2 regions of the Paenibacillus sp. RC84 genome follow, and region 2 is predicted to be linked to the other one. Evidence: riboswitches for the same ligand, from Rfam matches in the RefSeq annotation. Region 2 holds a riboswitch; the other holds the start of a gene.

Region 1 (3,887 bases), on a different contig from region 2:
CCGTTTCCAAGGCCCGGAAGCATATTTCCCGGTCCGCTTCCGTATCGCTTTCGTACCATTTCTTGTGGGGATATCTTCCCATCAGAACCATGTCCGCCACGCTGAAATCGAACTCGACGGAAGATTCCTGGCTGACGACGGCCATCAGTTCGGCCGCTTTTTTGTAGGGCAGATTCAGCAGTTCCCGCTCATCCATAAACACTTGTCCCGCGTCCGGCTTAAGCTCGCGGTAGACCGTTTTGAGCAGGGTCGATTTCCCGCTCCCGTTCGGGCCGATCAGGCCGATAAACTCGCCTTCGCGGACGGCCAGGTTTACGGAGTCGAGGATTTTCCTGGCGCCTATGCTCAAAGTGAGATGATTCGCTTCCATGTTCATTTAGAAGCACCTCCGAACGCGTATGAACTTCTGCGGAGCAGCCAGATGAAGAACGGGCCTCCGCATATCGCGGTGACGATGCCGATCGGCAGTTCTTCCGGCGCAAGCGCGAGCCTGGCCAGAACGTCGGCCCATATGACGTAGACCGCCCCGAAAAGGACGCTGACCGGAAGCACCTTGCGGTGGTCGGAGCCGAGCACCAGCCGGACGATATGGGGAATCATCAGGCCGACAAAACCGATTGAGCCGCTGACGGACACGATCGTTCCCGTGATCAGCGCGGTCACGATCACCAGACAGGTACGGAACGCCGGCACATTGACCCCCATCGTTCCCGCTGCGCCTTCCCCCACGAGAAGAGCGTTCAACGACCGGTGCTGAAAGAGCAGGAAAACGATACCGGACACCACGATCAGAGCCGGTGCGGTGAGGTATTCCCACTTCGCGCCGGCCAGGCTGCCCATCAGCCAGTAAACGACGGAGCGGATGCCTTGGGCATTCGGCGCCATCGTGACGATGAAGCTCGTAAACGCCGACATCATGCTCGCAACGGCTGTTCCCGCAAGCAGCAGCCGGGTGGTCGAAATGCGGCCTCCTACCTTGGCGAAGGTAAAGACAAGCGCCATCGCGACGAGGGAACCGATAAAGGCCGAAACCGGCAGCGCGTAAGCACCGAGAAACGAGAAGCCGCCGAACAGCAGAACAAGGGTAGCCGCAACCGACGAGCCGGACGATACCCCGAGTATGTAAGGATCGCCGAGCGAATTGCGGATTAACGCCTGGATCGTCACTCCGACCGCGGACAGGCCCGCTCCTACGACAAGACCGAGCAGGACGCGGGGAAAGCGGATGTTCCAGATAATATGCTCCTGCGCTTTCGTCCAATCCCGCTCGACCAGGCTGCCGATTCCCGGCATGTGAGATAGAGCGATCTTCCAGACCGTGACGGGCTCGATCCGAACGGAACCGAGCATGACGGCTATCGTCACGGAGATCACAAGGAGAAGCGACAAGCCGCCCAGCAAGAGCGGAAAAGCGGTTAGAGTGCGCGCCGTCCCGTATTTTTTTGCGGATGCGGAGCGGGCGCCCCTGGCCTCCCCGGTCTCCCGTACCGTTTCTTTATTGCAAACCGATTGCAAGTCCTCACCTCGACCGTTGATATTTTTAGGGCTGTCCATGCAAAAAAGCGCCTCCCCCTTCGTTTGCAGACAAAGGGAAAGACGCTCGTAATTTCAGTACGGAACGCATCTAACACCTCCCTATCTCCCGTAGGTTGCTCGTGTTACGGATACAGGCAGGTCTCCTGGCTATCAGCGTCATCATCGGCAGCAGTCTTCCCGGCATGGATACCAGTGACTGTGGTTGCTGCGACTCTTCTGTTACAGTGGCGGGACCGCGCCGGTCTTGCACCGGACTTCCCTATTAAGCTGTACCGCGTTAAGATTCCAACGGCAAGCACCTGTACCGACTTATTCAATTCATCGTCCGGCCTATATTTTACTTGAAATACGGAATGTGAACCGGAAGCATCTTGTCTATCATAGCGGATACGTCAAGAATCGGCAACATTTGACATCCCGCTTAATCCGGAAGCAGGCCCTGGATCTGCTCTCTGACCGTAGGATTATCCAGATCATGACCGAGAACGGACACCATGCCCCGGTCATCGCGTGACCGGATTAAGCGCCCGATGCCCTGCCTCAGGCGGAGCAGCATGTAGGGCATATCCACGTCTTCGTACGGCTGAGCCGAATCTTTCCGCTTGGCCGCAAAGACGGGATCGTCCGGAGGAAACGGAAGCTCCCAGACGATTACATGGGACAAGGACGGTCCCGGAATATCCAGTCCTTCCCACAGCGTTACCGCACAGAGGACACTTTCCTCGTCGTTCTGAAACGACGAGATGAGGTGGCTGATTTCCGCCGAGCCTTCAAACAAAAACCGGTAATCGGCGTACTCGGGATACCGTGTCATGTTCCGTTTGAAATCGCCAAGCGCCTCGCGGGACGGGAACAGGATAAGCGCCCGCCCGTCGGATTCCTTGAGCAGTTCCAGAACCCGTCCGGTCTTGTCCTCTTCCGGCTTGTCGGGATACAGATTCGCCTTCATTTGGGCGCTGTAATCGTAAGGGGAGGGAACGGAGAACGAAAGGAAGCTTTCGATGCCCAGGCTGCCCGCCATATAGTCGAAAGAGCCGTTGACGGACAAGGTCGCCGAAGAAAACACGACCGGCATTTTTTTCGAAAAGACGCGGTCTCTTAAAATTTCCTTGACCATTTTCGGCATGATGACCAGGGTGATTCCGTTGGAATCCTCCGTAACCCATGAAATGAGCTGACCCGGCTTATCGAACAAGCTCAAAGCAAGCTGAATCATTTCCAGGTGTTCCTCGACGATTTTGAGCTGGTAATCGTCCAGTGTGGACAGTCCGCTTTCGAACACAAGCTCTTCCTCAATCACGTCGATCAGCTGCCGGAACCGGCTTACTTCCCGTTTCAATTCTTCGCTCCAGGCGAATTCCTTGCGTTCCGAGGCCGGGACGGAATAACTGCTCTCGTCCAGCACGCGGAACAGCGTTTCACTCTGGACGATGGCCTCCTCGATGGCCAGGGCCAGCGTTTCTCTGACCTCGCCTTCCAGAAGCCGGATGACGATGCTTTCGAATACCGAATGCTTCAATTTGTAGGTGAGCGCGTTTTGCGCAGCCGTTTCAAGCAGATGCCCTTCGTCGAATACGACGGAACTGTGGTCCGGCAGAAGAGGAAGCTGACCTTCCCGTTTGCGGGCCTCGTAGGTCCAGACGTGTTCCATGTAGAAATCATGGGAACAAATAATCAGGTCGGCGGACTTGCGGTAATGCTCGCGCGACAACGTCTGGCCGCAGCGATGCCGCTGGCTGCAGACGAGGCAGTCCTGGAACACGTCCCAGCCGATACGTTCCCACTGCTCGTCCGTCAGCTCGGGGTACTCCTTACGGTTGCCGTACGGATAGAACGACTGGAGCGTGTCCGGGTAGTGGACGAACGAAGGAAGGCCGTGATAAATCTCGCTGAAAACTTCCTCGTCGTCAAAAGCGCCGCCCCGGGTGTCGTCCAGTTTATTCAGGCAAATGTACTGATGCTGCGACTTGCCCATCCGGGCGTCAATCGTCAGATCGAGATGCCGGGCGAGCTTGGCGATGTCCCCTTCGGGTTTGACCAGCTGCTCGATCAGCGACTCGTCCGCACAAGCGATAATCGCGGGTTTTCTCGTATAACGCGCATAAGTAAGAGCGTAAAGCAGATACACCAGCGTTTTCCCGGTTCCCACTCCCGCTTCCGCAAAGATGGTCTGTTTCTCCTGGTAAGCCCTCTCCAGCTGAAACGCCATATAAATTTGTTCGTCTCTCACTTCAAAACCGGCTTCCGGCAGAAGCTCGTAAAACACGTCGGCAATCCAGTCGCTTGCCTGCTGAATAAATGGTTTCGTCGGATCAAATGCAAATGGATAATTTCTCAATCTGGCCGTGCCT
Region 2 (3,887 bases):
CGTAAGGAGAGAGCCGAAAATGAGATATTTCCCCATATCGAAAAATTCCCCGCCCGCGTGACCCATCATCGTAACGAATTTGCCGCCGCCCTGCACGTGCGCGCAGTCTTGTCCGTTCCCGGCGTACAGCGAGTCCAGCCTGTGTTTCAGAGGATTTTTGTTAATAAACGCGTACACGAACAAGCCGATAAACGCGCTAACTCCAAGGGCCAGTCCCATCCGGGCGTACACCATTTCGGGATTCATCCGGAACGCCGTGTATGTCGCCGCATAGACGACCGGGTTGACGATGGGACCCGCCAGAATGACGACTACGCCTATGTACAGCGGCATTCCCTTGTTGATCAGCCGCCGGACGACCGGGATCATGCCGCACTCGCAAATCGGAAACAGGATGCCCAGCAGACAGGCGAACACGAATCCGTGCAAAGGATTCCGGGGGATCGCTTTGCGGATCCAGGTCTCCGGGATGTAGACCTGCATGAACGAGGAAAGCAGCACACCGAGCATAATAAAAGGAACCGCTTCGAGCACGATGCCGATAAACATCGTCTTGAACAGGCGGATGACCGAAGGGTCCGGCAACGCCGCATTCCCTGTCCGTACGGCTTGCCAAGCCAGTATAACCAGGAAACTTCCCGCTGCGATATAAATCAGGTGTCTTTTTCTCATCCCTCTGCTTGCTCCGCTGAAATGCACGTTCTCCCCTCCTGTGTAAAACAGTATCTTTATTTTAATCGTAATTATTACGTTTTTCAACAAAAAAGACTTCTCCCTTATCCCGATCCTCTTCTTCATCTCTATGCGAATCTGCCCGAATCTATGACAAGCTTCCCTTGTCCGGTCCGTGAAGCCAAAAAAATCCCGGCACGCGAAACCGCGTTACCGGGATAATACTTCAACGGCTCGGATTTAAACCTGCACGATCCGTCTCACTTCCGCAGGCAGGTCCGCAGGTTCCAGCCGTTTTTCCGGCTTCCAGTAAAGGAGAGCCGCTTTGAAATTGTGCGGGTAAATCAGCCTGCCGTCTTCTTCACGCACATAAGAGTACAAGAGATCAATGGCCTTCCTGCGGTCATATTCCTTGTCCAAAACCGCGCTCAGGTTGTCCTTGAGCAGCTCTTCCTCCGTATCGTAGGCATACGTTTTGTGCAGGTTGACCATTTTACAGTTCGCATCGATTCCCAATTCATAAAGCAGATTCTGCAAATGGATGTAATCTCGGCGTTGAAATTTAATCCGGCAGCCCAGCTGCTCCTGAATGTCTTTGTAATGCGGTCTTTCAGGACCGCTAACCATGCCCGCGATTCCAAGACGCTTCGCCGTGTTGTTGATGTGCAGCAGCGCCCGGTCGATTTCCTGCATCCGGTAGTAACAATTGACGCCGAATACCACGTCGGCTCGCTCCACCTTGGGAAGTTCTTCCCACTTGGCATGTACGAAGTTTAAATGATTCCAGCCCTTCCGCTCCGCTGCGGCTTTCAGGTAAGCAAGCACGCTCTCGGAGCTGTCGACGCAGGTGAGGGAACCCGCTTTCTCGGCCGCTTCGAACGTATAGTTTCCCCAGCCGGGACCGATTTCCAGCACATCCTCGCCGGGATCGATAAAAGCGATCAGCTCCTTGCGCAGGTTGGCGACCCAGGAATCCACCCCGGCTTGTTCTTTCTTTTTCATAAAAGCGTTCCAGAACCCTTCTTCCTTGACGTCATCGGTCATCCGTACGGGAAGATTTCCGTCCCAGTCTTTCATCCCCTCCTGCCAGAGGGTTTTGTAATTCGTATTTAGTTTGACTCCGTAATACATCGTTTGCCTCCCCATACGGTTTGAAGATCTTGTTAGTCATACTTCTTTCGATCAAAATGCGGCGGACTTCATTTTACCTGTAAAGCCGGAGGAGTCCATCGATCCGAAACAAATAAAAACATCCCGCCGGAGGCAGGATGTTTGGGTTCATCGCATGAATACGCTCGGGTCAGGACCCGGACGATTAGGGAGAACATTCGCATCAACGCCATCCTATCTGCGTAGGAATGAAGTTACCGGTAAACAGGCAGGTCTCCTGACTCGGGAACCCTATGCGCGCCTTCCCGGATTAACCAGTGACGTGATGCGCTTCGGCCGGGGCTTCTCCCCCCTTTTCCCCTTACAGTGGCGGGACCGTATCGGAATTGCACCGAACTTCCCTTTTAATCCGTTCCCTCTCCCCGGAGAAAGAACCGGAACCTGTTTAATAAAGAATGTTTGATAATCCATTGTCTTAAGAAAAACGTGCATGCCAAACAACTTCACGGTTAATAGTAGTCCAAATCCGGCTTTTTGGCAAATGACCGAAGCGTGCGGGCAAGCAGATGTACCGGTAAGGCGGGCCCGCCAAACTTCGGACTATTAAGTGGAGCCGCGACGGTTTATGACTCCGCTATTTCCCTTCAATAATCAGGTTGATTTGATGAATAAATTCTTTTGCCAGCCCAAGCTGTTTATATGCGAATTCCAAATCTCCGCTGCCTGAAAGTGCGAAATCCAAGTTACCTAAAGTGGACATCAGTATGCGTGCGGTAACGGCAAATCCAAAAGCTTGCTTATTCGGCCTGATTATTCATCTGACTCCAGATATACTGAAAGGTTGGCTCCTGAATTCCGTTGAATAATGCAAGATTGCCTACATATGAAGCCAAATCCCAGTAGGCGGGCATCCAGGATAAATCTTCAAAGTCCGACCAGATCCAGCCTTCCGGACTCGGTAATAAGTTTCTTGAATGGGCATCTCCATGAGACGGTAGCAGCAAACTTGTTTCGAGACGCATCTGTCTATCCATCGCGAAGAACAGACTTAGCAAATTTTGTATACGCCGATCCGGATGCTTCATTAATCTAAAAGCCGATTGACATGTCCGCTCCCAAACACCAAGCAGAGGAATCTCGTCGGTAAAATCTTTCAATGCCAGTGAAAGTCTATTAACCAGTTCAACTGCTTCGCTTGGCGAAGGGCGCCGCAGTTCTGTAGGGGGAACATACTTCCAAAACGTCATCCATGTGCCGCCAATATCGTAGGGTCCTGCATCCGTACGGTCCGTTGGCAAGCGTACCGGCACTCCCTTCGATTGGAGATGACGTGCGGCTCTTAATTCACGCACCAGTACCTTGTAGGCGTAATCTGCATGATTTTTTGAAAGCACAGTGGCTATCCGGGCCACAATCGGATACGGGGCCAAATGAACGATCAGGTTCCCGCCATTACCAAGCTCGAGAGGAGTAATGTCCTTTAATCCGGCTTTTTCTGCTATTAAAACGGTTTTTGAAATAAGGCTGCTATTATTCGGCACTCCGAGGGCTCCTTAGTTAAGGTTAAAAATATCTTAGCATCGTTGTCGCATCCCTGATAGGTATTAAATATTTATCAATTAACTTTACCTATTCACCGTTAACTTTTCTGTAAACTTGAACTTCCGTCTGTAGATGCTGACAACTTACTAATTTCCGCCCCTTCACATAGGCTGTTAGAAACCCCACGAACGGAGTCTGAGAAGATGAGCCTGCCGAAAGTCCCCAAGCATCTCGCCTGGCACGAAACTTTGGAGCTTCACGAGCTTGTGGGCCTTCAAACCGGACAACTGATCGCTTTTAAACAAAAATTGCCGACGCTTACGGACGAAGGGCTTCAAACGCTCTTCAGAGAGGCGATACAAACATTGGAGCAGAATCTGAACGAGCTGCTGGCGTATTATCCCAAAGCGCCTGCTTCCTCCAGGAATAAAAATCGGGAGTTGCCGGTCCTGGAAGCGGGACAGCTTCTCGGTTTTGCCAAAACCGCCGTACGCGGCTACGCCTGTGCCCTCACGGAAACCGCGACTCCCCGTCTCCGGGCAACCTTTGTGAATCATCTGTTG

The links. A riboswitch is a leader RNA that binds a small molecule or an ion and turns the genes downstream of it on or off. The one in region 2 is predicted to bind cobalamin.
Region 1: another riboswitch for cobalamin. It lies ahead of ABH899_RS10625 (FecCD family ABC transporter permease); the one in region 2 lies ahead of ABH899_RS13755 (class I SAM-dependent methyltransferase).

What each region holds. Positions count from the first base shown of each region.
Region 1 is NZ_JBGBYL010000004.1:35,877-39,763, reverse strand. It holds gene ABH899_RS10630 (ABC transporter ATP-binding protein) at 1-376, opposite strand, end outside; gene ABH899_RS10625 (FecCD family ABC transporter permease) at 373-1,554, opposite strand; cobalamin riboswitch at 1,653-1,854, opposite strand; gene ABH899_RS10620 (ATP-dependent DNA helicase) at 1,958-3,874, opposite strand.
Region 2 is NZ_JBGBYL010000005.1:246,806-250,692, reverse strand. It holds gene ABH899_RS13760 (permease) at 1-699, opposite strand, end outside; gene ABH899_RS13755 (class I SAM-dependent methyltransferase) at 913-1,803, opposite strand; cobalamin riboswitch at 2,033-2,242, opposite strand; gene ABH899_RS13750 (aminoglycoside phosphotransferase family protein) at 2,580-3,323, opposite strand; gene ABH899_RS13745 (spore coat protein) at 3,528-3,887, shown strand, end outside.